2 regions of the Stenotrophomonas sp. YJH_SMC_79 genome follow, and region 2 is predicted to be linked to the other one. Evidence: predicted binding sites of a transcription regulator. Region 2 holds the regulator's gene; the other holds the start of a gene.
What was found. The regulator HrcA, encoded in region 2, represses chaperone genes, less so after heat shock. The targets are predictions, from matches to a motif close to TTNGCACTCNNNNNNNNNGAGTGCNAA.
Positions count from the first base shown of each region.

Region 1: a site for HrcA is predicted at 4,900-4,926, ahead of AC5P57_RS13245 (co-chaperone GroES). Genes of this name have one in related genera too.

Region 1 covers NZ_JCAFRK010000003.1:472,048-487,240, forward strand. The annotation lists gene AC5P57_RS13225 (TlpA family protein disulfide reductase) at 1-51, opposite strand, end outside; gene AC5P57_RS13230 (protein-disulfide reductase DsbD domain-containing protein) at 48-2,420, opposite strand; gene cutA (divalent-cation tolerance protein CutA) at 2,417-2,755, opposite strand; gene AC5P57_RS13240 (endonuclease) at 2,824-4,614, opposite strand; gene AC5P57_RS13245 (co-chaperone GroES) at 4,973-5,260, shown strand; gene groL (chaperonin GroEL) at 5,344-6,993, shown strand; gene AC5P57_RS13255 (DUF6445 family protein) at 7,127-7,738, shown strand; gene AC5P57_RS13260 (serine hydrolase domain-containing protein) at 7,800-8,963, opposite strand; gene AC5P57_RS13265 (retropepsin-like aspartic protease) at 9,031-9,960, opposite strand; gene AC5P57_RS13270 (response regulator transcription factor) at 10,067-10,774, shown strand; gene AC5P57_RS13275 (sensor histidine kinase) at 10,807-12,105, shown strand; gene AC5P57_RS13280 (MarR family winged helix-turn-helix transcriptional regulator) at 12,178-12,672, shown strand; gene AC5P57_RS13285 (DNA alkylation repair protein) at 12,669-13,409, shown strand; gene AC5P57_RS13290 (DUF6616 family protein) at 13,457-13,795, shown strand; gene AC5P57_RS13295 (hypothetical protein) at 13,884-14,141, shown strand; gene AC5P57_RS13300 (3-deoxy-7-phosphoheptulonate synthase) at 14,437-15,193, shown strand, end outside.
Region 2 covers NZ_JCAFRK010000001.1:1,064,687-1,079,879, reverse strand. The annotation lists gene AC5P57_RS05490 (hypothetical protein) at 1-880, shown strand, start outside; gene AC5P57_RS05485 (IMPACT family protein) at 921-1,517, shown strand; gene AC5P57_RS05480 (ABC transporter transmembrane domain-containing protein) at 1,510-3,282, shown strand; gene AC5P57_RS05475 (hypothetical protein) at 3,353-3,547, shown strand; gene AC5P57_RS05470 (prephenate dehydrogenase) at 3,779-4,903, opposite strand; gene pdxY (pyridoxal kinase) at 4,900-5,808, opposite strand; gene AC5P57_RS05460 (MFS transporter) at 6,463-7,662, opposite strand; gene AC5P57_RS05455 (AraC family transcriptional regulator) at 7,735-8,532, shown strand; gene dnaJ (molecular chaperone DnaJ) at 8,638-9,765, opposite strand; gene dnaK (molecular chaperone DnaK) at 9,920-11,842, opposite strand; gene grpE (nucleotide exchange factor GrpE) at 12,023-12,538, opposite strand; gene hrcA (heat-inducible transcriptional repressor HrcA) at 12,602-13,666, opposite strand; gene recN (DNA repair protein RecN) at 13,782-15,193, shown strand, end outside.

The DNA.
Region 1 (15,193 bases), on a different contig from region 2:
GCCGGCGGCCAGCACCGCTGTCCACAGCAGCGCTGGCCGTTGCCACTTCATCGTGCGGTGCGCAGCAGCGCTTCCTCCACCACTGCCTGGGTCAGCAGGGTCGGCAGCACGGTCGGCGGCGCGCCGGGGCCGTACACCACGTACAGCGGCACGCCGACGGCCTTGTGCTCTTCCAGGAACGTGGTGATCTGCGGATCGACGTTGGTGTAGTCACCGCGCATGTACACCGCGTTGGTGCGCTTGAGCAGTTCCTTGAACTCTGGCCGCGACAGCACGGCGCGCTCGTTGGCCTTGCAGCTCACGCACCAGTCGGCGGTCATGTTCACGAACACCACGCGGTTGTCGGCGCGCAGGCGGTCCAGCAGCTGCGGCGAGTACTCCACCACGTTGTCGCTGGCCGCCTGTGCGGCGCGTGCCGGCGGTGCCAGCTGGGTCACACCCCAGGCGGGAACCAGTGCACCGATTGCCAGCAGCACGCCGAGCAGGGTGACGGCGCGCGAGCCAGTCCAGCGGTTGCGTTCGAACAGCCACAGGCCGAAGGCGAACAGCAGCAGGCCACCCAGCACCAGCGCCATGCCGTCCACGCCACGCTGCTTGCCCAGCACCCACAGCAGCCACAGCGCGGTGGCATACATCGGGAAGGCCAGCACGTGCTTGAGCGTTTCCATCCATGGGCCCGGCTTGGGCAGGCGGCGCGCCAGCGCCGGCACGAAGCCGATCAGCAGGAACGGCAGCGCCAGGCCCAGGCCGAGGAACAGGAACACGGTCATCGCTTTCAGCGGCGGGGCAATGAACGCGTAGGCAATCGCGCCACCCATGAACGGGCCGACGCAGGCACTGCCGACCACGCAGGCCAGCGCACCGGTGAAGAAGTCACCGGCCGGGCCACTGCGGCTGGCCAGCGACTGGCCCAGGTTGCCGATGCCACCGCCGAGGGTGAATACGCCGGACAGGCTCAGGCCCACCGCGAACATGATGTAGGCCAGCGCCGCCACCACACCCGGGTGCTGCAGCTGGAAGCCGATGCCGACGGCGTTGCCGATCGCACGCAGGCCGACCATCAACGCACCGATCACCGCGAACGCGACCAGCACGCCCAGCGTGTACCAGAGGGCGTGGCTGCGCGCGCGCTGCGGGCTTTCGCCGCTCTGCGCCAGGCTCAGTACCTTCAGCGAGAGGATCGGCAGCACGCAGGGCATCAGGTTCAGTACCAGGCCACCGGCCAGGGCCAGCAGCAGCACCCACACGAATGACCTGTCCGGATTCGGCGTGGTCGCCGGCGGACGCGTCCGGAGCGCGTTGTCACCGCGCGCATCGGCAGCGAACTCATTACCGCTTCCGGCGCCTGCAACGGCCGGGGTGGCGGCATCCGTATTGGGCACCGTCGGCAGCAGGCGCAGGGGGGCGCCGTTGGCGCCTTCGCGTGGCGCTGCAGCCGACGGGCTGATCACCTCGTTGCGCGGCGGTGCCTGGTCGGTGCTGGCGCTGACCTTGCCGGCCGGGATCGACAGCTTCACCCGGCGGGTCATCGGCGGGTAGCAGATACCATCGGTCTGGCAGCCCTGGAAGGTCACCACCAGGGTACTGTCGACCGCGTCAGCGACGGAGCGGCGCAGCGGCAGCGGCACTTCCACCTGGTTGAAGTAGACCGAGACATCGCCGAAGTGTTCGTCGCGATGCGACTGCGCGGCAGGCCAGCGCAGCTTGTCGGCCAGCACCCCGGTACTGCCGTCCAGCTTCACCGAAGTGCGGTCGCGATACAGGTAGTAGCCCGGCGCCGGGCTGAAGCGCAGCAGCAGGGTGTTGCCGTCACTGGCGATGGCGTCGAAGCCGAACGCCTGTTCCGACGGCAGCGGCAGCGCCTGGCTGTTGCTGGCCGCACCCGGCAGGCGCAGGCCGCCGCTGTTGCCGGCACCGGCCAGCGGGTTGTTGAACGGGCTGGCGGCACCGGCACGCGGGGCCGGGGCGGTGGCCTGTGCACCGGCACCGGGCAGGGTGACCTGCACCACGCGCTTCTGCGGCGGGTAGCAGACACCGGCATCGGCGCAGCCCTGGTAGCGTACTTCCAGGCTGATGGTGCCCGCTGCATCGGTCGGCGTGCCGGGCAGGGTGGCCTGCAGGCGCTCGCGATAGGTTTCGACCTCGCCGAAGAAATCGTCGTGGTGCTTGTCGCCCTTGGGCATCTGCAGCGCGCCGGCATTGAAGGCCGGGTCGGCCTTGACGCTGGTGCGATGGCGATACAGGTAATAGCCGGGCGCGATCTTGAACTGCAGTTGCACCTGGCCACGTTCGGGGGCGGTGGCGGTCAGCGCGAACGCCTGGTCCACCGGCAGCAGGTCCTTCTCATCCAGCGCGAACGCTGGCAGCGAGAGCCACATCAGGGCGCACAAGGCGGCGCCACGCGCAAACAGAGTCTTCAATCAGTGTCCTCCCGGGTCTGTGCCCGGATCCAGTCCAGATACGCCGGCAGGCCGGCCCGGGTTTCGACCGCGATGCACTCCGGGAGTTCATACGGATGCAGTTCGACGATCCGGGCAATCGCGTGATCGACGCGGCTTGCGGTGGTCTTCACCAGCAGCTGCAGCTCGGCGTCGGTGGTCACCTCGCCCTGCCAGCGGTAGGTCGACTGCGCGCCATCGAGGCGGGTCACGCACGCGGCCAGGCGCTCTCCGACCAGCGCGTGCGCGATGCGCTCGGCACTGGCCCGGTCCGGGCAGGTGGTCAACAGCAGCAGGACGGGATCGACGGTCGACATGACCGTCGAGTATAGGGCCGCCGCCGGGTCAGGGCCCGGCGGCGGCGATGGACCGCTGCGTTGCGCGGTCAGTTGGCCAGCTGGCAGGTGGCCGGCTTGGCCGAGGTGAACAGGCCAGGGGTTGCCCACTCGGGGTGGTCGATGAACGGGTTGCGGTTGCCCTGGAAGCTGTAGATCACGTCATTGCGCGCACGCTCGGCATCATCCGGCGGATCGGACAGGTGCCAGTCGATCAGGGTCGACAGCAGGCCCATGTAGGCCGGCGAGCTGCTGGTCTTGACGATCCTGCTGCGGTCGTCGGTCAGCTCCAGGTCCGGCTCGGACTGGCCGGTGGCCGCATCCTTGCCGCCCTCGTAGCGGATGGCCATGTACATGACCGCACGCGCCATGTCGCCCTTGCGCTTGCCCCACACTTCGAACGTGCCGGTGTTGCCGTCCGGCGTGCGCACCCAGTTGGAATTGCCCGGATAGCCACCGCTGCCGCCGCCCTGGCCGTTGTTGGCCTCGGTGGCGCGCTCGCCGCAGTTGGCGTCGCACTTGGCGAACGGCTTGTTGCCACGGTCGGCGTTCCACTGTGCATCGGTCAGGTACAGCATGTGGGTGTCGGTGTACGGCGCGTACGGCAGGCCCTTGTCACCGGTGGTGCTGGCGAAGCCCAGCGAGTTCGGCCAGGTGTGTTCGCGGTTGTACTTCAGGCCACTGCCGCTGCCGGCGCGATCGGTCACCTTGGCGTAGCTGCGGTTGCGATACGCGTCGAGGATGCGGTTCGGGTTGTTCGGGTCCTCGTCGGCAATCTCCAGGATGGTCCAGGTGCTGGTGCCCGAGCCGCTGTACGGGTAGGCGGTGTGGCCCTTGATGGTGGCGTGCAGCGAGCAGCGCAGCTGGCTCGGGCTGGACGTGTTCACCTTCGAGTAGTAGCCGGCCGGCACGCCCGGATTGCCCGGGTCGGGATTGCCGCCGGTGCTGGCCACGGTGAAGGCGATGCGGCTGTCGGCGGCCGGGTGCGCGCCCTGCAGGTCGGTGATGCGCGCGGCGCGGATGTCGAAGCGGCAGGCCTCACCGGCCACCAGCGCGGTATTGGTGGACAGCTTCACGCTGCGCCCGCTGGCGGGGAAGGTCAGCGGCACGCTGCCGGAACTGCCGCAGCTCAGCGCGAAGGCGCCACTGGCCAGGTTCACCGTCTCGCTGAACACCACTTCCAGATCGGCCGCGGCCGGGAAGGTGCTGCTGCCCTGTGCCGGGGTGGTGGTGGACACCGACGGCGGCGTGTTCGGGCCCGGGGTGCCGCCACCACTGAAGGTCTGGCCGTTGTTGCAGCTGCCGAAGGTCTGCCTGGCCGACTCGGCCCAGGTGAAGTGGGCGTACTGGCTGCCGCTGCCGGTCAGCTGCAGCGAGGTGCCCGGCGCCGTGCTGTTGGTCTCGGCCACCGGAATGTTCTGGCTGGTCATGCCGGCGGCAGGGCCACCGGAGGCGGTGATGGCGCCCTCGTAGCTGAGGAACTGGACCACCTTGCCGCTGGCATCGACCAGGGCGATGCCATCGTTCGGGCCGTTCTGGAGGCCGTTGGTCGGGTAGCTGACCACGGCGATGCTGGCGCTGCCGCAGCCCGCGGCGGTACCGGCCGGGACCGGGTTGTTGGCGTAGACCGTGGCGGCCGAAGGATTGCTGCCGTTGTAGAGGTAAAGCCGATAGCCGGACAGGTCCTCTCCGGCGGTGGCGACGACCTCGATCGCTTCGCCGACGTCACCGGCGGCGGTGCTGTCGTCGTAATGCAGTTCGTTGATGAAGACCTCGGCCTGGGCCGGCGCGGCGGCCAGCGCCAGCAGGCAGGCGGCGGCAAGCGGGGACAGCAATCGCATCGACAACTCCTTGTGATTGGGAATGCGCGGCCGAGCCTAAGGCCGATCCAGTGACACTTTGTCGTAAATGAACGTCAGATATCTGACAGTGCGACGCGGATCACCAAAAGTCGAGGGCGCCGAGGACCGAATGGATGCGTTTCACCGGGCTGAACGTCTTCATGCAGGGACGCGCTGTGCGGGCCTGGCCGCACCGAAATTTTTTCCGGGGACGGCCTTGAAAGGCCCGGGGGCAGCTCCATCTCTGTCCTGCTCCCGATTCGTCGGGCTTTTTCGCGAGCGATGCTGGCAGTCACCTGGGGTGAGTGCTAACATCGCCAGACTTTTTCAGACCAATCAATAACTTAAGAGGTCTCTCATGAGCATCAAGCCGCTGCACGACCGCGTTGTGGTCAAGCCGATCGAAGCCGACGAAATCTCCGCCGGTGGCATCGTCATTCCGGATTCGGCCAAGGAAAAGTCCACCAAGGGTGAAGTCGTGGCCGTCGGCCCGGGCAAGCCGCTGGACAACGGCAGCGTGCGTGCGCCGTCGCTGAAGGTTGGCGACAAGGTCATCTACGGCCAGTACGCCGGCAGCTCGTACAAGAGCGAAGGCGTCGAGTACAAGGTCCTGCGCGAAGACGACGTGCTCGCCGTCATCGGCTGAGCCTCGGCGCGACCTGCTTCATCCCCTGATTCCAAACACCCAGCCGCCGGGCATGGCCCGGCGCTACCAATGAGGTAACTGCAATGGCTGCCAAGGATATTCGTTTCGGTGAAGACGCCCGTTCGCGCATGGTGCGCGGCGTCAACGTTCTCGCCAATGCCGTCAAGGCCACCCTGGGCCCGAAGGGCCGCAACGTCGTGCTGGAAAAGAGCTTCGGCGCCCCGACCATCACCAAGGACGGCGTCTCCGTCGCCAAGGAAATCGAACTGGCTGACAAGTTCGAGAACATGGGCGCACAGATGGTGAAGGAAGTCGCTTCGCGCACCAACGACGACGCCGGCGACGGCACCACCACCGCCACCGTGCTGGCCCAGGCCCTGATCCGCGAAGGCGCCAAGGCTGTTGCCGCCGGCATGAACCCGATGGATCTGAAGCGCGGTATCGACAAGGCCGTCGTGGCCGCCGTTGCCGAGCTGAAGACCATCTCCAAGCCGACCGCTGACGACAAGGCGATTGCCCAGGTCGGTACCATCTCGGCCAACTCGGACGAGTCGATCGGCCAGATCATCGCCGACGCGATGAAGGAAGTCGGCAAGGAAGGCGTGATCACCGTTGAAGAAGGCTCGGGCCTGGACAACGAGCTGGACGTGGTCAAGGGCATGCAGTTCGACCGCGGCTACCTGTCCCCGTACTTCATCAACAACCAGCAGTCGCAGACCGCTGACCTGGATGACCCGTTCATCCTGCTGCACGACAAGAAGATCTCCAACGTCCGTGACCTGCTGCCGGTGCTGGAAGGCGTCGCCAAGGCCGGCAAGCCGCTGCTGATCGTTGCCGAAGAAGTCGAAGGCGAAGCGCTGGCCACCCTGGTGGTCAACACCATCCGTGGCATCGTCAAGGTCGTGGCCGTCAAGGCTCCGGGCTTCGGCGACCGTCGCAAGGCGATGCTGGAAGACATGGCCGTGCTGACCGGTGGCACCGTGATCTCCGAAGAAGTTGGCCTGTCGCTGGAAAAGGCCACCATCAAGGACCTGGGCCGCGCCAAGAAGGTGCAGGTTTCCAAGGAAAACACCACCATCATCGATGGCGTGGGTGACAAGGCTGCCGTCGACGCACGCGTCGGCCAGATCAAGACCCAGATCCAGGACACCTCCTCCGATTACGACCGCGAGAAGCTGCAGGAACGCGTGGCCAAGCTGGCCGGCGGCGTTGCCGTGATCAAGGTCGGTGCTTCGACCGAAATCGAAATGAAGGAAAAGAAGGACCGCGTCGACGACGCCCTGCACGCGACCCGTGCAGCCGTTGAAGAAGGCGTGGTCCCGGGCGGCGGCGTTGCCCTGGTCCGTGCGGTCACCGCACTGGCCGGCCTGAAGGGTGCCAACGAAGACCAGAACCACGGCATCCAGATCGCCCTGCGCGCGATGGAAGCCCCGCTGCGCGAAATCGTTGCCAACGCCGGTGAAGAGCCGTCGGTCATCATCAACAAGGTCAAGGAAGGCACCGGCAGCTTCGGCTACAACGCCGCCACCGGCGAGTTCGGCGACATGCTGCAGTTCGGCATCCTGGACCCGACCAAGGTGACCCGTTCGGCCCTGCAGAACGCGGCCTCGATCGCTGGCCTGATGATCACCACCGAAGCCATGGTTGCCGAAGCTCCGAAGAAGGACGAGCCGGCCATGGGCGGCGCCGGTGGCATGGGCGGCATGGGTGGCATGGGCGGCATGGACTTCTAAGGTCCACGCCCGCGTCGGACGTTGCCGGCCCTGGTCGGCGCGTCTTCCCGATGCAAAGAAGAACCCCGCCGCGAGGCGGGGTTTTTTGTTGCCCGGTTGCCGCCATGGCGCCGCGTCGCTACGCTCGGCGACCATGCCTACCTCGTTCATCGTCGTCGACGACTTCCTCTCTCCGGCCGATGCGCACGGCCTGCGCCAGGCCGGCCTGGGCCTGACCTACCCGGCGCAGGAGGGCGCGTTCCCCGGCCGCAATTCGCTCGAACGGCTGGAGCTGGACGGCCTGTCCGAGGCCGCATCGCGGCTGGTCAACGAACCCCTGCGGCCGGTCAATCCGCTGCAGTCGCACGGCAAGTTCCGGCTGACCCTGGCCAGCGATGTCGGTCGCGCCAAGGTGCACACCGATCATTCGCACTGGTCCGGCATCCTCTACCTCAGCGCTCCGGAGCACTGCGAAGGCGGTACCGAGTTCTTCCGCCACCGCCGCACCAATACCGAGCGCATGGCGTTGAACGCCCACGAGCTGGCTGCGCTGGGCTACGCCAATGGCGGCGACATGCATCGCGACATCATCGAGCGCGACAGCGTCGACGACAGCCAGTGGGAGATGACCATGCGCATCCCGATGCGCTTCAACCGCCTGGTGCTGCTGCGCCCGTGGTTCTGGCATACCGCTGGCCCGGCCTTCGGCGACCGGCCGGAGAATGGGCGGCTGGTCTACCTGATGTTCTTCGAGCAGGCGCGTTGAGGAATGCCATCCACGCATGGCGTGGATCTACCGAGGTAGCCGCGCAGGCGCCATTGCCCCCTCAATCGACGAATGCCTTCGCCGCGCCGTACTCCCACTGCCACGGCACGCCGGTGTCGCCCAGCACGAAGGCCACCAGCGCCGGGAAGGTCGCTTCGGCGCGCACATCGTTGCCCAGGATCACCACGCAGCGCTGCTGCCGCTCCACGCACACCAGCGTGTTGCCCACCGCATCATCGTGGCCGCCCTTGTAGAAGCCCGCGCCTTGCGGGCCACGGAACGTCACCACGCCCAGGCCCGCCGCCAGGTCCTTGCGCTGCTGCGCCTTCGGCAGCTCCGGCTGCAGGGTAGGGAACTGGCTGGCGGTGGTGATCGCCAGCTGCGGCCGCACCAGCTCCTTGCGCATCGCCGCTGACAGCCCATCGCCGCGCACGTAGCCAGCGGCGAAACGGGCCATGTCGGCGATGGTGGTATCCATCGAACCGGCCGCACGCACGCGGCTGCGCTCATCGTGCGGCTCGGCGGTGCCCTCCACGGTCCAGCCGTCTGCCAGGTTGGTGGCGAAGTCCTCGCGCCACATCATGCTGGTGCGGGTCATGCCGAAGCGGTCGAACACCCGCTGCTGCATCAACGTGCCCACATCCTCGCCCAGCCGCCCGCGTTCGATCACGAACTGCAGCAGGATCAACCCTTCGCCGGAATAGCCGTAGCGGCTGCCCGGATCGAAGTGGAACTTCAGCCGGCCGTCCGGTTCGAGGAACCCGAAGTTGGCAAAGCCACTGGCGTGGTTGAGCAGCAGGCGAGGGGTGAGCTGGCGCCAGCGTGCATCATCGGCCAGCACGCTGTAGTCGGCGTACTTCTTCGTTTCGGGCGGATAGTCCGGCAGCGGCTTGTCCAGGGCGGTAGCGATGCTGGCATCGAGATCGATACGCGCGTCCTGCGCCAGCTGTGCGACCAGGTGGCCGAAGGCCATCTTGGTCAGTGACGCAGCGTACATCACGGTGTCGGTGCGCAGCGGCTCGCCTGCGGCGTTGCGTTCACCGTAGGCGGCCACATGCACCACCTTGCCGTCATCGATCACCGCCAGCGCCATCCCGCGCGCATGGGCCGCCTGCATCAGCCGCTGTGCTTCGGCATCGATGCGAGTGGGCGAGGGCACGGGTGGCGGCGCGGCCAGCACCGCCAGCGGGAGCAGCGTCAGCAACATCAGGGTGGCACGGCACATGCGTGGAACTCCTGGTGGGGCGCACGGCGATGCTACGCCAGGCTGCCGCTGGCGTCATTGCCAGATGTCAGCTGGCCTGCGGCCGGCGCAGGCAGATCCGGGCCGCGCCGGCACCGATGTCCACCTGGCCGCCGCGCATTGCATCGGCACCGAGGATCAGCGCCGGCCGGGCCTCCAGTCCGATCGCCTTGAACACCGGCAGTTCGCTGATGCGGACCTCCATCGACGGGTGCTGCCAGCCGCTGCCGGTCATGCCGGCCAGGGTGTACAGCCAGGTCGCCTGCTTTCCGCCGCCCAGGCCTTCGGTGCCCTTCTCACGCACCCGCACCCGTGCGTCGCTGCCGTCCGTGCGCAGCCCCAGTGCGCGGGCCGCTTCGGCGTTGAGGACGGTCTGTGCGGCACCGGTGTCGACCACGGCGATGGCGTCCACAGCGGGCGCGCCCAGTGCAAGCGTGATGAAGCCGAACTGCCGCAGGCCGTCAGTACGGCCGGGCAGCGCATTGGGCTGGCAACCCGGTCCTTCCAGGTTCAATCCGCCGGGTGTCCACAGCGCCAGTTGATTGCGGCCGAAGTCCCAACGGGTGTCCCAGCGCCCGGTCAGATCGTTGCCGATCAAGCCGTCAATGGCCGGATCATCGTCCTTCGGCAACGACGACAGATCGACCTTCATGGCTTGGGCCTGCAGCTGCCAACTGCCCAGCTGCCAGGACGTGCTGCGCATGCGCTGCAGCCGTGCGGAAGCTGCACTCGCCCCCTGGGCCTGTGATACCTCTGCATCCGCATCCTCCAGGCCATAGCGCCGCACGACGCGGTCATCGACCAGGGTTGCGCCTGCAGCGCTGTCGACCACGAAGCGCAGCGGTTCGGCACGCCCGTCCAGCGACACGGCCACGGCCGGATGACCGCCCTGCATCCACATCGGCAGGATGTGTTCGGGGGCATCGGACGCCAGCGCAGGCAGCGGGGCAGCAAGCAGGAGGAATGGGATGAGGCGCAAGGCAAGTCTCCGCAGTGATCATGGGTGACCATTGGCGCGCAGCGGCGTATCGCGGGAATATCGGCGTTGATACCGTCCTGATACAGACCTGCCTGATACTGCCCGCATGCCTACTCCCGCCCGTGTCATCGTTGTCGATGACGACGCCAGCATCCGTGATGCCATCGCCGATTGCCTGTTGCTGCATGGCTACCAGGTGCGGGTGGCCGCGGACGCGACGGCGCTGGACGTGCTGCTGCAGGTCGATCGCCCGGACGTGATCATCCTCGACTGGATGATGCCCGGTGAGGATGGCCTGTCGGTGTGCCGCCGGCTGCAGGCACGGGCCATTCCGATCCTGATGCTGTCGGCGATGGGCAGCGCACCGGACAGGGTGATCGGCCTGGAGATGGGCGCGGACGATTACCTGGCCAAGCCGTTCGACCCGCGCGAGCTGCTGGCGCGGGTACGCGCGCTGCTGCGCCGGCAGGACAAGCTGCGCACGCAGATAGCCAGTGAACTGCGCTTTTCTGGTTGGCGGTTGCTGCCGGAACAACGTCGCCTGCTGGCACCGGATGGGAATGAGCTGGTGCTCAGCCGTGGTGAATTCAGCCTGTTGCTGGCGCTGGCCGAACGCCCCGGGCGAGTGCTGGGGCGCGAGCAGCTGCTGCAGCTGAGCCGTGGCGAGCCCAGTGACAGCGTCGACCGCGCGGTCGACCTGGCGATCAGCCGGCTGCGCCGCAAGCTCGGGCAGGCATCACCCGGTGCGGAAGCCCTGGTGCAGACATCGCGTGGCGAAGGCTATCGCTTCGACGCTGAGGTACAGGTGTTGTGAGCAGCCGGTGGCCGACTGCGCGTTGGATCGCAATGCTGGCCCTGGCCAGCCTGCTGCTGGCGACACTGGTCAGCGTAGCCGTGGTTGGCTGGATGCCTCGGCCCGCGCCGCCGCCGATGCGCTTGGACCAGGCCGTGCAGGTGCTGCGAGGGGAGCAGGCGGCAGCGCCACTGGGCCTGCATCTGGCGATGCAGGATTCGCCGCCACAGGGCAGTGCCAGCGACTGGCTCACGCAACTGGCTGCGATGCAGATGGGCGTGCCGGCGGAAAAGGTACGCCTGGTCTGGAGCGGACAGCGCAAGGCGCCCGATGTGCAGGTCATCGAAGGCGGTGCGGTGCTCGATGCCACGGCGCGGGCCGGTGTATTGAAGGCGCAGGCTGCGGTACTGACCGCCATGCAATGGCCGCCGTTTGAACTGGGCGTACGCCAGGCCGATGGCCGCTGGCGGGTGGTCGGTAGCGACCACAGTGATCTGGCGACCTGGCGCCGCCAGGTGGTGCTCGCCCTGCTGGGCGGTGCAGTCCTGCTGGCGCCGCTGGCGGCGTGGGCCTCGATCCGCCTGGGACGCCCGCTGCGGCGCTTGGCCGAGGCCGGCGCACGGGTTGACCTGCAGGCCGATACGCCGCTGCCGGACGACGGCCCACGCGAAGTACAGATGCTGGCTTCCGCGATCAGCACCGGGCGCGAGCGCCTGCGCGAACAGGCCCAGGACATGACGCGCATGCTGGCCGCGGTAGCGCACGACCTGCGCACGCCGTTGACCGGCCTGCGCCTGCGCGCCGAATTCGCACCTGCGCCACAGGCGGCGCGGATGGTGGCGGACATCGAACGCATGGATACGATGATCGAGCAGGTGCTCGATTACGCACGCGGCGAACTGCAACCACTGCAGTTGCGACCGCTGGACCTGGCCGCGTTGCTGGAGGAATGCGTGCACAGTGCCCTGCTGCGCGGCGTCTCGATCTCCATCGAGGGCCCGGACACACTGCCGTGGCGGGGCGACGGGCTCCTGCTGCGGCGGGCAATCGACAACCTCATCGACAACGCAGACCGCTACGCCGGTGCCGTAGACCTGCACGCCGCCATGGCAGGCAATCGCATGCAGCTGGATGTGATGGACCGCGGCCCAGGCATCGCCGAGGACGACCGTGAACGCCTGCTGCAACCTTTCCAGCGCAGCGAGAGCTCGCGCAGCCGCGCCACGGGTGGGACCGGCCTGGGCCTGGCGGTGGCGGCCAACGTCGCACGACGGCATGGGGGCGAGCTTCTGCTGCTGCAGCGTGATGGCGGCGGACTGATCGCACGCCTGCTGCTGGGGCCGGTTTCCTGAAATCACCTGGACAGTGGCGTAATGCCTATTTTTTGAAATATGATTAGGCGCCTAATCATATTGGATGGAGCCATGCTGGAAGCCAAGCACAGTGCCCTGCTGGATGAGGCGCAACGACGCGGCCATACCGGTGTCGCGCAGCTGCGCCTGTGCTTCCAGCTGCTGTCGCTGTCATCGGCCATCGATCGCGACTGCGCCACGCGCCTGGCGCCGCACGGGCTCAGTGAAGGGCGTTTCATCGTGCTTTTCCTGCTGCACGGTGCCGGTGGCACGCTGCCACCGCATGAATTGGCCGAGCGTGCAGGTGTCACCCGCGCCACGGTCAGTGGCCTGATCGATGGCCTGCAGCGCGAAGGGCTGCTGCAGCGACGCAGTGACGCCGAAGACGGCAGGCGCCTTCAGATCGTGCTGACCACACAGGGGAGGCGCCTGGCCGAGACGCTGTTCAACCAGCACACGCAATGGATAGGGGGCTTGTTCAGCGGATTGGGCGCAGAAGAACAGCAGCAGTTGTCACAGCTGCTGCACAAGGTCTGGCAGCACACCGATACAGGTCGTGGGGCATGAGCAGGATCCTGACGGCTGAGCGATTGAATGCGCTCAACACTGGCAGCGTCGCCGCCAGCCATCTGGCCGAATGCCTGGCGGTGGATTTTGGTGCGCTGCTGCAGGCGGTGGTACCCGCAGTTGAACATGACGCGCTGCACCGTATGCGCGATGCTGAAGGCAAGGGCATCACCCAACGCATGGCCCTGGCTGCCCGGTTGCTGCGCGAAAGCGGGCAGGGCGATCCTGCGCAATGGCAGGATCATGCGTCCGATACCGTGCGCGGCTGGGCCTGCTATCTGATCGGCAGCAATGCCCGCGCAACGTTGGCAGGGAAGCTGCAGCAGATGCGCGCGCTGGCCGATGACCCACACTTCGGTGTGCGCGAATGGGCGTGGCTGGCGCTACGCACGGACATCGTTGCCGCGCCGATGCAGGCGCTTGAGTACCTGCAACCGTGGACACAGGAAGCATCGCCGTACCTGCGCCGCTTCGCCTGCGAGGCGCTGCGCCCGCGCGGCGTCTGGGCCACGCATATCGCGCTGTTCAAGCGGCACCCGGAACATGCATTGCCGCTGCTGGAAGCACTGGCCAACGACCCGGAGCGCTACGTGCAGGACTCCGTGGGCAACTGGCTCAACGACGCCGGCAAGACCCGGCCGCACTGGTTGCGCGATCTGTGCGCGCGCTGGCAGCGCGAACACGATGGCGGCGCCAACGCCTACATCCGCAAGCGCGCACTGCGCTCGCTCCGGTAGTGCCGGCCGCTGGCCGGCAAGCCCCGAACCCTCAAGGAAGAACCACCATGTCGCACACCTTCATCGAGCTCTATACCGCCACGCCTGCCTGGACGACACTCCCGCCCGAGCAGCGGAATGCCTTCTTTGCCCGGATCGGAGCTGGCATGCAGCAGTTCGATCCAGCCCACATCACACCGCTGGCGATGGGCCGCATTGCCACGGGCGTACAGCACGGCAGCGATGAGCAGTTCTATGCGGTCTGGCGCTGTGCAAGCCGCGCGGATGCCGATGCGCTGGTGGCCGGCATTGCCGCCACCGGTTGGCATCAGTACTTCACCACCACCAACGCCCTGGGCGTGGACGAGGGGATGGTCCAGCACCTGGCCGATCTGGCTGCCTTGTAGCGGCACCCCGGACGCGCATGGCACATGCGCCTGTCACCCAGACGCGGTAAACAGGACATTGCCATGTCCATCCGCAGGGAAGTCGATCATGCAGAGCACGCTCCAGGTCACGCTGTTCGGCCCTCTTGGCGACAGCCCGGCGTTGCAGTTGCCGGGTCTGGAGGGGCCGTCAGTGGCCATCCAGGAATCGGCCCTGCGGCGGTTGGTTTCCGACCTCTACACCGCGCGTTCCCTGCTCAACCCCGAGCAGCTGGACGAGGCCCGGCAGGAACTGGACCGCGTGCTGGAGCGCTGGGCCGACATCCACGAGGGCCTGCTGCTGGACGTGGAAGTGCATGGCAAATGAGCGATTTGGCGTGGCTGCCGCCGCGTAGACGACGCAGGCAGGCGCATCGCTGAACCGCGCCCCCAGTTGCGGATGAAACATTTTGCACTGCGCAAAAGCTGTGCTATCAATAGAACCCATGAACGCAGCCCCCACCAGCTTTTACTGGTATTACTTTCCGAAGCCACTGGCGGAGGAAGGACTGCGCTCACCCTGAAGAAAGCTTCAGACGCATTCCCGAAAGCCGCCAGCGAACCTGGCGGCTTTTTTCATGCCGCCACGCTGGGGACCCCCAACGTTCCGGAGACCTCCCCCAATGCCCCCGCACACCGACGACCTGCGTATCCGCACCATCGAACCGCTGACACCGCCTGCCCAGCTGCTGGCGATGCTGCCCTGTGACGATGAAGCGTCCGACACCGTCAGCGCCTCGCGCGCGGCCCTGCACCAGATCCTGCACGGCCGTGACGACCGCCTGGCAGTGGTGGTGGGCCCGTGCTCGATCCACGACCCGAAGGCCGCCATCGAGTACGCCCAGCGCCTGAAGCCGCTGCGCGATGCGCTGGCCGGCGAACTGGAAATCGTCATGCGCGTGTACTTCGAGAAGCCGCGCACCACGGTGGGCTGGAAGGGCCTGATCAACGATCCGGACCTGGACGGCAGCTTCAAGATCGACAAGGGCCTGCGCATCGCCCGTGGCCTGCTGCGCGACATCAACAAGCTCGGCCTGCCGGCCGGTGTCGAGTTCCTCGACGTGATCTCGCCGCAGTACATCGCCGACCTGGTGGCGTGGGGTGCGATCGGTGCACGCACCACCGAAAGCCAGGTGCATCGCGAGCTGGCCTCGGGGCTGTCGTGCCCGGTCGGCTTCAAGAACGGCACCGATGGCAACGTGAAGATTGCCGCTGACGCAGTGGGCGCTGCGTCCAATCCGCATCACTTCCTGTCGGTCACCAAGCAGGGCGGCACCGCCATCGTGTCGACCACCGGCAACCCGGATTGCCATGTGATCCTGCGCGGCGGCAAGCAGCCGAACTACGACGCAGGCAGTGTTGCCGAGGCCTGCCAGGTGC
Region 2 (15,193 bases):
GGCCGCTGGCGCCGTTGCCTCTCCCGAGGCGCCGCGCACGCAGCGCACACGCCCGCGTTGGCCGGCAGTATTCGGCATCGCCGCCTCGATGGTATTCGCCATCGGTATCGCCTGGCAGCTGCGTCCGGAACCGCCGCCGGTTCCGGCCGGTGAGGCCGCTGTTGCGGCGGCACCAGCTGCGGCAGAAGACGCTGCGGCTGCCGATCAGGCCGCTGATAGCAGTGCAGCCGACAGCCCGGTGGCGGCTGCGGAACCGGCCGCTGCGCCCGCAGCGCCCGAGGCAGGCCCTGTTGCCGCTGCCCCGGCACCGGCCATCGCGCGCGCGCGCAAGCCTGCGCCGGCCGAGACCGCTGAAGCGCCTGCCCGGGCTGCACGATCGATGGCTGCAGATGCGGCCGCCGATACCTCCTTTGCGGCCCTTCCACCCGCTCCGGCCGCAGCGCCGGCCGCAGCGCCGCCTGCACCACCGGCACCCACCGCCTACTCGGCACCCGCACCGGCACCGGCACCGGCATTCGCGCCGGCAGCGTCCGGGGCGCTGAAAGCACGCACGGCCGCAGCACCGGCAGCCAATGCCGCCGAAGTCGAGCGGGCGCAGGCGTTGGACCGGGTAGAAATCACCTCGATGAAGCGTGAGGCTCCCAGCCGTTCCGCACCGGGCGTCATGCGTCGCGGCAGCGAAGCCGGACTGAGTGCGGACACGGTGCAGGCCGAAGTAGACGCCGACGCGCGCCTGCCGCGCCGGCAATGGCTGCAGAAGATCCGCGAGCGCCGTGACCAGGACCAGCGCGACCTCGCCCGCGCCAGCCTGGAACGCTACATCCAGCAGTACCCGGAATCGCGACTGCCGCGCGACCTGCGCCCGCTGCTGGACGACTGAAGCGGACGGGAATACCCGGCAACCCCGTAGAATGGTGGGAATGCCCGATACCCTCGCCCAGCCGGTCAGCCACACGCTGGAAGTCAAACACAGCCGTTTCATCGCCCATGCCACGCCGATCGATGGCGCCGCAGCGGCCATGGCATTCCTGCAGCAGGTCGCGGTGGCCGATGCCACCCACAACTGCTGGGCCTACCGGCACGGGCAGGACTATCGCTCCAGCGACGATGGCGAGCCGGCCGGCACGGCTGGACGTCCGATCCTGGCGGCGATCGACGGCCAGGGTTTCGACCAGGTGATGGTGGTGGTGACGCGCTGGTTCGGCGGCATCAAGCTCGGGGCCGGCGGCCTGGTCCGGGCGTACGGCGGCGCCGCCGCAGAATGCCTGCGCACCGCACCGCGGCTGGCGCTGGTCGCCATGGCACGGCTGCAGCTGCAGGCCGGCTTCGAAGACCTGGGCACCCTGCATGCGGCCCTGCCGGCATTCGGCGCGGAGAAGCGCGATGAACAGTTCGACGCGAACGGGGTGCGCCTGCGCGTTGAATTGCCGGCCGATCAGGTCGACGCATTGAAAATCCGCCTGCGCGACGCCACTCGTGACCGTATCCGCATAGAAGACGACCACCAGGATGACTGACAAGGACGGCGCCCCCGCCTCGCCCCCGCCACTGCGCCGCCTCGGCAGCCTGCGCACGCTATGGCCGTTCGTGCGCCGCCACAGTGGCCTGTTCACCGCCTGGCTGCTGGCCCTGGCAGTGTCTTCGGCGGCCACACTGAGCCTGCCGCCGGCGGTCAAGCAGATGATCGACCATGGCTTCAGCAGCGGCGGCCAGATCAACCGCGCCTTCGCCCTGCTGATGCTGGTGGCCGTGGTGCTGGCCCTGGCCACCGCCGCACGCTTCTACTTCGTGTCACTGCTGGGCGAAAAGGTCGTGGCTGACCTGCGCAGCCGCCTGTACGCCCACCTGATCCAGCTCGGTGCCGGGTTCCATGACCGCAGCCGCAGCGGCGAGCTGGTCTCGCGCCTGACCGCCGACAGTGAACTGCTGCGCAGCGTGGTCGGCTCGACCATGTCGGTGGCATTGCGCAGCAGCGTCACGGTGGTTGGCAGCCTGGCGATGCTGTTCGTCACCAGCCCACGGCTGGCGGCGTGGTCGCTGCTGGGCATTCCGCTTGCGGTCCTGCCGATCATCATCGGTGCGCGCAAGCTGCGCACTGTCGCGCGCAGCAGCCAGGACCGCATCGCCGATGCCAACAGCCTGGCCAGCGAGACCCTGGGCGCCGTACGGACGGTGCAGGCGCATGCACGCGAGCCCTACGAGCGCGGCCGCTTCGACCACGCACTGGGCGATGCCATCAAGGCCGCGCGGCGCCGCATCGGTGCGCAGTCGCTGGTCACCGCCAGCGCCATCCTGCTGGTGTTCGGCGCCATCGTCGGCGTGCTGTGGCTGGGTGCGCACGATGTCATCGACGGTCGCCTCAGCGCAGGCACCCTGGGCCAGTTCGTGCTGTATGCACTGATCGGCGGTGGCTCGGTCGGTGCGCTGGCCGAAGTCTGGAACGAACTGCAGCGCGCGGCCGGCGGCATGGGCCGCATCGGCGAACTGCTGCAGGAAGACATCGAGATCCGCGCGCCGGCGCAGCCGCACTTGCTGCCGCAGCCGCTGCGTGGCGAGATCCAGTTCGACGACGTGGTGTTCCACTATCCGCAGCGCCCGGACCAGGCCGCGCTGGACCATTTCAACCTGCATGTCCGCCCGGGTGAGACCGTGGCTTTGGTCGGCCCGTCGGGCGCAGGCAAGAGCACAGTGCTGTCGATGCTGCTGCGCTTCCACGATCCGGCCGGCGGCCGCATCTGCGTGGATGGCATCGACGTGCGCCAGGTCGACCCGGCCGAACTGCGCGCGCAGCTGGCGCTGGTGCCGCAACAGCCGACGCTGTTCGCGGCCAGTGCACGCGACAACATCCGCTATGGCCGCCTGCAGGCCAGCGACAGCGAGGTCGAGGCTGCCGCACGCGCCGCCGAGGCGGACGGCTTCCTGCGCGCGTTGCCGCAGGGCTATGACAGTGAGCTGGGCGAGCGTGGCGCCCGCTTGTCCGGCGGCCAGCAGCAGCGTGTGGCGATTGCCCGCGCACTGCTGAAGGACGCACCGATCCTGTTGCTGGACGAAGCCACCAGCGCGCTGGACGCACAGAGCGAGCATGGCGTGCAGCAGGCCCTGGAGCGCTTGATGGCGGGCCGCACCACGCTGGTGATCGCGCACCGCCTGGCCACCGTACTCAAGGCCGACCGTATCGTGGTGATGGACCAGGGCCGCATCGTGGCGGAAGGGACGCACGCACAGCTGCTGGCCGAAGGCGGCCTGTACGCTGAACTGGCACGACTGCAGTTCATCGATTGATGACGGCCGGCTAACATCGGCGGAGTGAAGCTGGCACCGCATCAACAGCATCCGCTGAAGGAGGTGCAGGATGTCGTTCCGTCAGTTTCCCGCCGTCGACAGCAACGGTGAAAGCCACATCATCATCGAGTTCAAGCCCGAGGCGAATGGCAGCGGGCACCACTCCGAAGCCACGCCCCGTTACGAGCTCGACGACGGTCGATTGCTGGTGCGCAATGGCCGCGAATTCACCACCAGCGGTGGTGAGCTGAGGCTGACGATCTGAGGTGCGCCGGGCATGGCCCGGCGCGACCGGATTTCGCATCGCCCTGCTTTGGCAGGTGCCGACCTTGGTCGGCACGCGTTTCGCCAAAAGGAGTCGAGCATGGCTCGACGCTACAAGAAGGCGTGGTCAATTTTTGACCAGCCATCTTGACAGCCTTGGCTGCCAAGGGCTGCGCGCGGTTATCCACATGTTTGCGCAGAAGCCATCCACACCGCCTGTGGATGAATGCGATCAGCCGAGCACGCGCCCGATGCCGCTGGCGTCCACTTCGGCCGCCGCCACGGTGATCGCTGCAGGGTCGCTGCCCGCAACGAAACCGATGCGGAAATGGACTTCGCCGCCAGGGGTGCGCGAGGAGTGGATCGAAGCCAGGCTGATGCGATGCTGCTCGAACACGTTCAGCAGTTCGCGCAACGACCCCGGCCGGTCTTCCGGCAGGTGCACCGACAGCGCGTTGCGCTCGGTCAGGTCTGCCAGCAGATAGCCCACGCGTTCGAAGGTGTAGTTGCCCTCGGCCAGCGCCTGCTCGCCGAACGCGCTGCGATTGGCCGACAACAGCTGCTCACGGAATGCACTGCGTGCAGTGTCGTCGCCCTGCCCGACCTGGGCCTGCAGGGCCTGAAGTTGGGCGACCAAGCGCTCCAGCATCGGCGCAACGTACGGGTTGCCGAACTGGATGTCCTCATAGATTGCCGGGTTCAACGACAGGATGCGCGAGATGATTGCGGTATCCAGTTCGAACGACGCCGAGCGGTACGGCATCATCGCGGCCAGGTCGCCCAGCTGCGGCTGGTACTGGCGCAGCACGCCGGCCTGGGCCAGATGGGTGGCGTGCACCATCGCCTGCACCAGCGCCATCATCTGGTCGTGGTGCTGCGGGGTGGCGCGCACGCACTCGGCCTGCAGCGTCGCGCACAACGCATCGACCCAGGGTTGCCAGTGCTTCAGCCGTGCTTCGCAGACCACCATTACCCGGCCCTTCAGGGTGGGTGCCTTGGGCGGCGCGGTCATCGGGTGCAGCCCGACCACCTCGGCCTGCGAGGCCAGCATCGCCTGCACCGGCGCCTCCTTCACCGAGGTCACGTCCAGCCACAGGCGATCGCGCTCGCGGCCTGCGGACTGCCGCGCGTATTCGGCGATCAACGCGGGCGTATGCCGGATCGGCGCCGAGAACACCAGCACGTCGGCCAGCGCCAACAGGTGTTCCGGCGTATGCGAGTCCGGATCGGCCGGATCGTGGCCGATCACCTGCAGCTGCATGTGCTGCTGGAAGAAGCGGCTCAACCAGCGCCCGTAGGCGCCGGCGCTTCCGACGATGCCGACCGTGCGCGGCGTGCGTTCGAGCAGGCCGCTCATGCCACGCGTTCGGCGCGGAAGCGTGCGCCATCGGCCAGGGCAGCGGGTGCTGCGACGATCACGTCGAACTCTTCGAAACCGTTGTCCAGGGTCGCTTCCAATGCCGCATGGGTACCGGCGATGGCGCGCGAGATCGCCTGCTGCATCGATTCACCGCGCAGCAGGAACGACACCACCAGCGACATCAACACATCGCCAGTGCCGGCCACGTCCACCGGCAGCAGCGGCGAGGTCCAGCGCCAGGTTTCCTCGCGGCCAACGGCCAGGGTCACCAGTTCACCCGGGTTGCCGCCCACGCTGTGCGCGATCACCCAGTGCGGACCACGGTCCAGCAGCGTGCGTGCGGCGGCGATGGCATCGGCTTCGGCCAACGCAGGCATGCCGGTAAGGCGATTGAGTTCGAATGCATTCGGCGTGACCAGCCAGGCATGCGGCAGCAGGCGCTCGGCGAAGATCGCTTCCAGGCCCGGCTCCACATAGGGGCCGGTGTGGGTGTCACCAATTACCGGATCCAGGCAGTAACGCAGCTGCGGGCAGGCCGGCAGGATCTCGTCCAGCCAGTCGGCGAAGGCGGCGCCGTTGGCCGTACTGCCGAAATAGCCGGACACCAGCATCTTCGCCCGCTGCGGCAGGCCGCGCTCGTGGGTGCCCAGCAACAGGTCGGCGAACCAGTCGGCGGGCAGCACGCGACCGCGCGTGGTGTCGTAGAACGGCGCATTGCTCAGCAACACGGTCGGGATCTCCGCCACGCGCACGCCGAGTGCTCGCATCGGCGGCACGGCGGCGCTGTTGCCGGCATGGCCGTAGACAAGTTGCGACTGGACCGAGATGACATCGATCGGCGACGGGCCGTCGGGCCGCAGGCGGCGGCCGTGGACCAAGTGGTTATCAAGGGATTCGCTCATGGCCGCATTCTACGCCCAAGGGGGTTTTCGGCAGGGCTTGCAGCCCTGCACCTGCTCGATGCAACGGCAACGGCAAAAGCCAAAGCGGGCTATCCGTGGGATGGCGGGGCGGTGTCGGAGTGCGGGGACGCCGTGAACCCGTCCTTGGGGGCTTGGCAGCCGCATCCATGCGGCTGACACCCCGCACTCCGACACCGCCCCACCTCTGACAGGTTCACGCGGCTGTTGGCAACTGCGGCTGTTGTTCCGCGCGCCTGTAGGTAGGTGTCGACCTTGGTCGACACATCTGCCAGATATCGAATGAATTCATCCACGCATGGCGTGGCTCTACTGGCAACTGCGGCTGTTGGTAGGTGTCGACCGTTGGTCGACACGTCTGTCAAATATCGATATCCGACCCCGTGCCGACCAACGGTCGGCACCCACCAAAGCAGAACGCTGTCCAACAGATCGCGGCCAACTGTCGAAGGCGGGGTGGGTCCAGTTGAGGGGGCGTGAGCGCCATGGATGGCGCGACCGAGCTTACATGGACGTACTTGCAGCGTCCCCCTCAACCGGCCCCACCCCGCCAACCCACGGATAGCCAGCTTCTGCTGTTGACGTTGACGTTGCTTCGGCAGGTGCAGGGCTGCAAGCCCTGCAAACCAAACCCCCTCAGTGAGCAGCAGGCCGCGACGGCGGCAGCCACGCCGCCACGATGCCCAGCAGCGGCAGGAACGCGGTCAGCTGGTAGACGTACTCAATGCTGGTCTTGTCCGCCAGCAGGCCTAGCACGGCAGCACCCAGACCACCCATGCCGAACGCAAAGCCGAAGAACAGGCCGGACACCATGCCGATGCGGTGCGGCATCATCTCCTGCGCATAGACCACGATCGCCGAAAACGCCGAGGACAGAACGAAACCGATCAGTACCGCCAGCACCGTGGTCCAGAACAGGTCGGCGTGCGGCAGCATCAGTGCGAACGGCGCCACGCCCAGGATCGAGGTCCAGATGATCGGCTTGCGGCCGATGCGGTCTCCCAGCGGGCCACCGAGGAAGCCGCCGGCGGCAGACGCCACCAGGAACGCGAACAGATGCAGCTGCGCCTGCGCGACCGGAATGCCGAAGTGGTGGATCAGGTAGAAGGTGAAGTAGCTGCCGATGCTGGCCATGTAGAAGTACTTGCTGAAGATCAGCACCAGCAGGATCGCCAGCACCTTGGCCACGGTGCGCGGCGGATGGCGTGGAGCCATCGAGGCGGTGCTGGCCGGGCGCGGGGTGCCCAGGTGCAGCGCGTACCAGCGGCCGACATAGGTCAGCAATGCGATGCCGATCAGGGCGGCGCCGGCAAACCACGAGGCGGCATGCTGGCCGTACGGCACGATCACCGCCGCTGCAATCAGCGGGCCCAGCGCGGTACCGAAGTTGCCGCCGACCTGGAACACCGACTGCGCGAAGCCATGGCGGCCCCCCGAGGCCAGCCGCGCGATGCGCGAGGCTTCCGGATGGAAGATGGCCGAACCAATGCCGACCATCGCCGCCGCCATCAGCACCACCGCGTAGTTCGGTGCGAAGCCGAGCAGCAGCATGCCGCACAGGGTCGAGGCCATGCCGATCGGCAGCGAGTACGGCGCCGGACGGCGGTCGGTGGCCATGCCGATCAACGGCTGGAAGATCGAGGCGGTGAGCTGGTAGGTCAGCGTGATCAGGCCGATCTGGGTGAAGCTCAGGTTGAAGCCGCCCTTGATCACTGGATAGATGGCCAGGATCAGCGACTGCATCATGTCGTTGACGACATGCGAGGTGGAAATGGCAGCCAGCACGCCGGGAGCCACCGGGCGTGAGGTTGTTGCGGGAGAAGCCAGAGTCGACATGGACACAGTCAGGTTGGGGGCGAGCCACGCATGCTACGGTTGCGCTCTCTTCCCTTCTGCCGCGTTCGGGTCATGCCCTATCGCAAAAAGGACATTGCCAGCGACGTCGATCCCGCCGCACCGTGGCGGGAGGTGCCGCTGCATCGCCCTGTCACCTACCGGGTCACCCAATACCCGGCCGGCACCCATATCGCCGGGCACAAGCACCAGCGCCACCAGCTGGTCTACGCCATCTCCGGACTGATGGTGGTGCGCTCGGAGGTGGGCCGCTGGGTAGTGCCCTCGACCCGCGCGATCTGGATGCCGGCGGGCATGGTGCACGCGGTGGACTGCATCGCCGCCGTGCACATGCGCAGCCTGTACATCGATCCATCGTTCGCCCCGCAGTTGCCAGCCGAACCGTTCGCGGTGCAGGTGGCACCGCTGCTGCGCGAACTGCTGCAGGCAGCCACCCTGATCAAGGGCGAGCACATTGAAGACAGCCGCGATGGCCGCGTGGTGCGCCTGCTGCTGGACGAACTGCATCGCATGGACGTGCTGCCGCTGCACCTGCCCGCCCCCACCGATCCGCGTCTGCAGCGGATCTGCCAGCACCTGCAGAAGCATCCGGGTGACGACGCCACGCTGCAGGACTGGGCGCAGGCGCTGGAGGTGGACGTGAAAACCATCCAGCGGCATTTCGCCGGCGAACTGGGCATGACCTTCGGCCAGTGGCGGCAGCAGGCGCGGTTGCTGGCGGCGCTGGAACGGCTGGCGGTCGGCGACAAGGTCATCGATGTCGCGATGGCGATGGGGTATGACAGCCCCAGCGCGTTCACCAGCATGTTCAAACGGCAGCTGGGGCAAACGCCGGCGGCGTTTTTCCGGTGAGCATTCCCCGGTAGCGCCGGGCCACGCTGGCAGAATGCAGCCGCGCCCGCAAACGAAAACGCCGGGCATCGCCCGGCGCTACCGTTCAACGCTTCCGTTGAAAACTCAGGACGTCATCCGGTCCCAGAAGCCCTTTACGCCATCCATGAAGGTGGCCGACTTCGGCGAATGCTTGCGCGCTTCCTCACCGACGAAGGTGGCTTCGAACTGCTCCAGCAGCTTGCGCTGCTCGTTGGTGAGGTTGACCGGGGTCTCCACCACCACGCGGCAGTACAGGTCGCCCTCGCTGCGGCTGCGCACCGAACGTACGCCCTTGCCACGCAGGCGGAACAGCTTGCCGGTCTGGGTCTCGGCCGGGATGCGGATTTCCGCTTCGCCGCCGAGGGTGGCCACACGCACGGTGTCGCCCAGTGCCGCCTGCGAGATGCGGATCGGCACTTCACAGTGCAGATCGTCACCATCGCGCTGGAAGATCGCATGCTCGCGCACGCGCACTTCCACGTACAGGTCACCTGGCGGCGTGCCGGCCGGACCAGCCTCGCCCTCGCCCTGCAGGCGGATGCGGTCACCGGTATCGACGCCCGCAGGCACCTTCACCGACAGCACCTTGTCTTCCTCGACACGGCCGTTGCCGTGGCAGGTCTTGCAGGGCTTGGCGATGATCTGGCCACGGCCGCCGCAGTTGTGGCAGGCCTGCTGCATGGCGAAGATGCCGCGCTGGATGCGCACCTGGCCGCGGCCATGGCACACGTTGCAGGTCTCGACCTTGCCGTCTTCCGAGCCACTGCCATCGCAGTCGCCGCACTCGGCCAGGGTCGGGATCTCGATCCGGCGCTCGACGCCGCGCACGGCTTCTTCCAGGTCCAGCTCCATCACGTAGCCGATGTCGGCACCGCGACGGGCCTGGCGCGGACCACCGCCGCCACCGCCAAAAATGTTGCCGAAGATATCGCCGAAGATATCGTTCATGTCCGGGCCGCCCGGACCGCCACCACCACCCATGCCGTGCTCGAACGCAGCGTGGCCGTGGCTGTCGTACATGCGGCGCTTGTTGCCGTCGGACAGCACTTCGTAGGCTTCCTTGCACTCCTTGAAGGAGGCTTCGGCCGCCGCATCACCCGGGTTGCGGTCCGGGTGGAACTTCATCGCGCAGCGACGGTAGGCCTTCTTCAGCTCTTCGTCGGTGGCGGTGCGGGCAACGCCCAGCACTTCGTAGTAATCGCGCTTGCTCATATCGTGGATCTGGTTCCGGAAAGTCGGGATTCGTCAAAGCGGAAGAGCGGAACCAGGTCCGCTCTTGCGTCGGGCGCCCCGACACGCCGGTGGGCGGTCAGGACCCTGATGCGACAACGGGACGCTGGTTGCCAGCGTCCCGTGTCGGTCCGGATCAGGACTTCTTGTCGTCCTTGACTTCGGTGAACTCGGCGTCGACCACGTCGTCCTGCGCCTTGCCGGCATTGCCGGCATCGGCACCCGGGGCACCGCCCTGGTCGGCCGAAGCAGCGGCGAACAGCGACTGGCCAGCTTCTTCCAGTGCCTTCGACTTGGCTTCGATCTGTGCCTTGTCGTCACCCTTCATCGCGGTCTCCAGGTCGGCCAGCGCCGCCTCGACCTTGCCGATCACTTCGCCACCGACCTTGCTGCCGTGCTCGGTGATCGCGCTGCGGGTGCCGTGGATCAGGGCGTCGGCCTGGTTGCGGGCCTGCACCAGTTCCTGGAACTTCTTGTCTTCTTCGCGGTTGGCTTCCGCGTCGGCGACCATGCGTGCGATCTCTTCCTCGGACAGGCCCGAACCGGCCTTGATCTCGACCTTCTGTTCCTTGTTGGTCTTCTTGTCCTTGGCCGACACATGCAGGATGCCGTTGGCGTCGATGTCGAAGGACACTTCCACCTGCGGCAGGCCACGCGGGGCCGGCTCGATGCCGGACAGGTCGAACTTGGCCAGCGACTTGTTGAAGCGGGCCTGTTCGCGCTCACCCTGCAGCACATGCACGGTCACGGCCGACTGGTTGTCCTCGGCGGTGGAGAACACCTGCGAGGCCTTGGTCGGGATGGTGGTGTTCTTCTCGATGATCTTGGTGAACACGCCGCCCATGGTCTCGATGCCCAGCGACAGCGGGGTCACGTCCAGCAGCAGAACGTCCTTGACGTCGCCGCCCAGCACGCCGCCCTGGATCGCAGCACCCAGTGCCACGGCTTCGTCCGGGTTGACGTCCTTGCGCGGTTCCTTGCCGAAGAACTCGGTCACCGCCTGCTGCACCTTCGGCATGCGGGTCTGGCCACCGACCAGGATCACTTCGCTGATGTCGCTCGAACGCAGGCCGGCATCGTTCAGGGCGACGCGGCACGGCTCGATCGACTTCTTGATCAGGTCTTCCACCAGCGCTTCCAGCTTGGCGCGGGTCAGCTTGATGTTCAGGTGCTTCGGACCCGACGCGTCAGCGGTGACGTACGGCAGGTTCACTTCGGTCTGCTGGGCGCTGGACAGCTCGATCTTGGCGCGCTCGGCAGCGTCCTTCAGGCGCTGCAGGGCCAGCGGATCCTTGCGCAGGTCGATGCCCTGGTCCTTGTTGAACTCTTCAACCAGGTACTCGATGACGCGGTTGTCGAAGTCTTCGCCGCCCAGGAAGGTGTCGCCGTTGGTGGCCAGCACTTCGAACTGCTTCTCACCGTCGACGTTGGCGATCTCGATCACCGAGACGTCGAAGGTGCCGCCGCCCAGGTCGTACACCACGATCTTGCGATCCTTGTTGTCGCCCTTGTCCAGGCCATAGGCCAGCGCGGCCGCGGTCGGCTCGTTGATGATGCGCTTGACGTCCAGGCCGGCGATGCGGCCGGCGTCCTTGGTCGCCTGGCGCTGGCTGTCATTGAAGTAGGCCGGCACGGTGATGACCGCTTCGGTGACCTTCTCACCAAGGAAGTCCTCGGCGGTCTTCTTCATCTTTTCCAGCACCTTGGCCGAGATTTCCTGCGGGGCCATCTTCTTGCCGTCGCTGGTCGACACCCAGGCGTCGCCATTGTCATGGGCCAGGATGCCGTACGGGACGTGCGCGATGTCCTTCTGCACTTCGGCGTCGGTGAACTTGCGGCCGATCAGGCGCTTCACCGCGTAGAAGGTGTTCTTCGGGTTGGTCACGGCCTGGCGCTTGGCCGAGGCGCCGACCAGGACTTCGCCGTCCTTGGTGTAGGCGACGATCGACGGGGTGGTGCGATCGCCTTCCGAATTCTCGATGACGCGGGCCTTGCCGCCGTCCATGATCGCCACGCACGAGTTGGTGGTGCCGAGGTCGATACCAATGATCTTGCCCATGGGGGAGACTCCTGAGGATGCTTGTTGGGGTCAGTCCGGCCGTTCGGCCGGTGGATGAATACGATGTGGGGGAGGCTCGTGGAACATTCAAGCCATCTCCCGAACGCTGTGTTTCCGGTCGTCCGGCGCGTTCAGCGTCGGGCCGGGTCGCGGGTCATTCCGCCTCCCGGCCCGGCAGGGTCAGTCGGCGGCCACCACCACCAGCGCCGGCCGCAGCAGGCGCTCGTTGAGCAGGTAGCCCTTCTGGAACACGGTCACCACGGTGCCGGGGGCGGCGCCCGGGGCCGGCACCTGGCTGATGGCCTGGTGGTGTTCCGGGTTGAACGGCTGGCCGGTCGGGTCCAGCAGGACCAGGCCATTGTCACCGGCAACCTTCAGCAGCTGCTTGTAGGTCAGCTCCAGGCCTTCGCGCAACGGGTGGGCGTCGTCGCCGGCAGCCTTCAGGCCAGCATCCAGGCTGTCGAATACCGGCAGCAGCTCCCCAAGCAGCTTCTCGTTGGCGAACTTGCGGGCCTGCTCGATGTCACGGGCAACGCGCTTGCGCTGGTTCTCCAGGTCGGCGCGCTCACGCAGCGCATCGGCCTTGACCTGTTCAACTTCAGCGCGCAGGCGCTCCACTTCGTCATTGACGCCGGCGGCGGCGGCCGCATCGGCGGCACTCTGCTGGGATTCGATATCTGGATGTTCGTGGTTCATGTCTGGGTCCCTGGCGGTCAATCTCCGCCTCCACCCACCCTAGTGTGGGCGGGATGCTGCGTTTCAAGCGTCGGATGTTCCCGGCGTGCGGCCGGCCGGCGAAAAGGCCGCGCCGAGCACATCGGCGGTGGCCTGGACCAGCGGGATCACACGGTCGTAGGCCATCCGCTTGGGGCCGATCACGCCCAGCACGCCCAGCACCTGGCCGTTGGCGGTGTACGGGGCGGTGACCAGCGAGACGCCCTGCAGCGGCATCATCCCGGTCTCCTCGCCGATGAAGATGCGCACGCCGGGGGCCTGGATGGTCCGTTCCAGCAGCTGCAGGATTTCGCGTTTGCTGGAGAACAGCTCGAAGAGCTCGCGCAGGCGCTCAAGGTCGGACAGGTCCTGTACCCCCATCAGGCGGGTCTGGCCGGCCACCAGCATGTCGTCGGCCGCCGGCTGCAGGGCCTGCTCGGCCAGCTCGATGCTGTGCGCCAGCAGCTGCTCCAGCTCGGAACGGGCATCGCGTAGTTCCAGCAGCAGGCGAGTGCGGATCTCGGCCATCGGCAGGCCGGCGAAATGGGCATTGAGGTAGTTGGCCACCTGCTCCAGCTGGCCCGGCGCGAACTCCTGGCGGGTCTCGATGACCCGGTTCTGCACCTCGTTGTCGGCAAACACCAGGATCGCCAGCACCCGGCGCCCGTCCAGTGCCACGAAATCGATCTGGCGGAAAGCAAACTGCTCGCGCCGCGGCGCACTGACCACGCCGACGAAGTGGCTCATCGCCGACAGCAGCTCCGAGGCGCTGCCGAGCAGGGCCTGGGTGCTGCCGCCACCGGCCAGCTCCTGGCGCAACCGGGCCAGCTCGCCCTCGCCCGGCGGCTGCATCTGCAGCAGGCCGTCGACGAACACCCGGTAGCCATGCGCGGTCGGGATGCGCCCGGCCGAGGTGTGCGGTGACGCCAGCAGCCCCAGGTCTTCCAGGTCGCCGAGGATGTTGCGGATGGTGGCCGGACTGACCTCCAGGCCGGCCACGCGCGCCAGCGTCTGCGAGCCGACCGGCTCACCGTCCTGGATGTAACGCGCGATCAGCGTGCGCAGCAGATGGCGCGCACGTGGGGCAAGCTGGTCGGGAGAACCGTGCATGGAATCAACCTGTGAGACACGGACACTAGATAATGGCGGCGCATCACCTTGGCAAGTCATTGGACCTCCCTCGCCCGCGTGCTAGCGTTGCGCGGCTGCTGATACCCCCGTACCCATGCTCAGACATCTTTCGATCAAGGATTTTGCCGTCGTCCGCGCCACCGAACTGGAGTTCGGGCCAGGCATGACCGTGGTTTCAGGCGAGACCGGCGCCGGCAAGTCGCTGATGGTCGACGCGCTGGGCTTCCTGTCCGGCCTGCGCGCCGACAGCGGCGTGGTCCGCCACGGCGCCGCCCGTGCCGAGCTTTCGGCCGAGTTCGCGTTGGAGCAGCTGCAGGCCGCGCGCCAGTGGCTGGCCGACAACGAGCTGGACGACGAAGAACAATGCCAGCTGCGCCGCGTGATCCGTGCCGACGGCGGTTCGCGGGCGTGGATCAATGGCCGCCCGGTGACCCTGGCCCAGCTGGGCGACCTGGCCTCGTTGCTGGTGGAGATCCACGGCCAGCACGAACAGCAGGCCCTGTTGACGCGCCCGTCGCAGCTGGCCCTGCTGGACGCCTATGCCGGCAACGAAAACGAGCGTCGCCAGGTGCGCCGCGCCGCTGCCGCCTGGCAGGCGCTGGTCGATGAATCGCTGGCGCTGTCGCAACAGGGCGACGTGAGTGACAGGATAGGCTTCTTGGAACACCAGCTGCGCGAACTGGACCGTGAAGACCTGGAGCCGGAGTCGATCGCGGCACTCGGTGCCAGCCACCGTCGCCAGGCCCACGCCAGCGCCCTGCTGAGCGCCTGCCAGGCCGCCAGCAACCAGCTCAACGGCGACGACGGCAGTTCCGCACTGGACCTGCTGCAGCAGGTGCGCCACGAGCTGTCGCGCCTGATCGAACACGACCCGCGCCTGGGCGAGGTGGACGGCCTGATCGAGAACGCCTCGATCCAGCTGCACGAAGCCCTGTCGCTGCTGGACCGCGTACATGACGACCTCGACGCCGACCCGGAGCAGTTCGAGGAGAATGAGCGCCGCCTCGGCCGCCTGCACGACCTGGCCCGCAAGCACCGCGTGCCGATGGACGAGCTGGGCGCGCAGCGCGAGCGCATGCACGCCGAAGTGGAGCAGCTGCGCGGCGCCGACGAACGCCTGCAGCGCCTGGCCGGCGAGATCGACAAGGCCGCCGCCGCCTGGCGCGCACAGGCCGAAGTGCTGACCGCCAGCCGTCGCAGCGCTGCTGCCGAACTGTCGGCCACCACCACCGGCATCATCGCCGAGCTGGGCATGGGCGGCGGCCAGTTCCTGATCGAACTGGAACCGCAGGACGCCGGCAAGCCGGACCCGCAGGGTGCCGAGCGTGTGGAGTTCCTGGTGGCGGCCAACGCCGGCCAGCCGCCGCGCGCCCTGCGCAAGGTGGCCTCGGGCGGTGAACTGTCGCGCATTTCGCTGGCCATCGAAGTGGCCGCGCTGGACCTGGATGCGGTGCCGACCATGGTGTTCGACGAGGTCGACTCCGGCATCGGCGGCGCAGTGGCGGA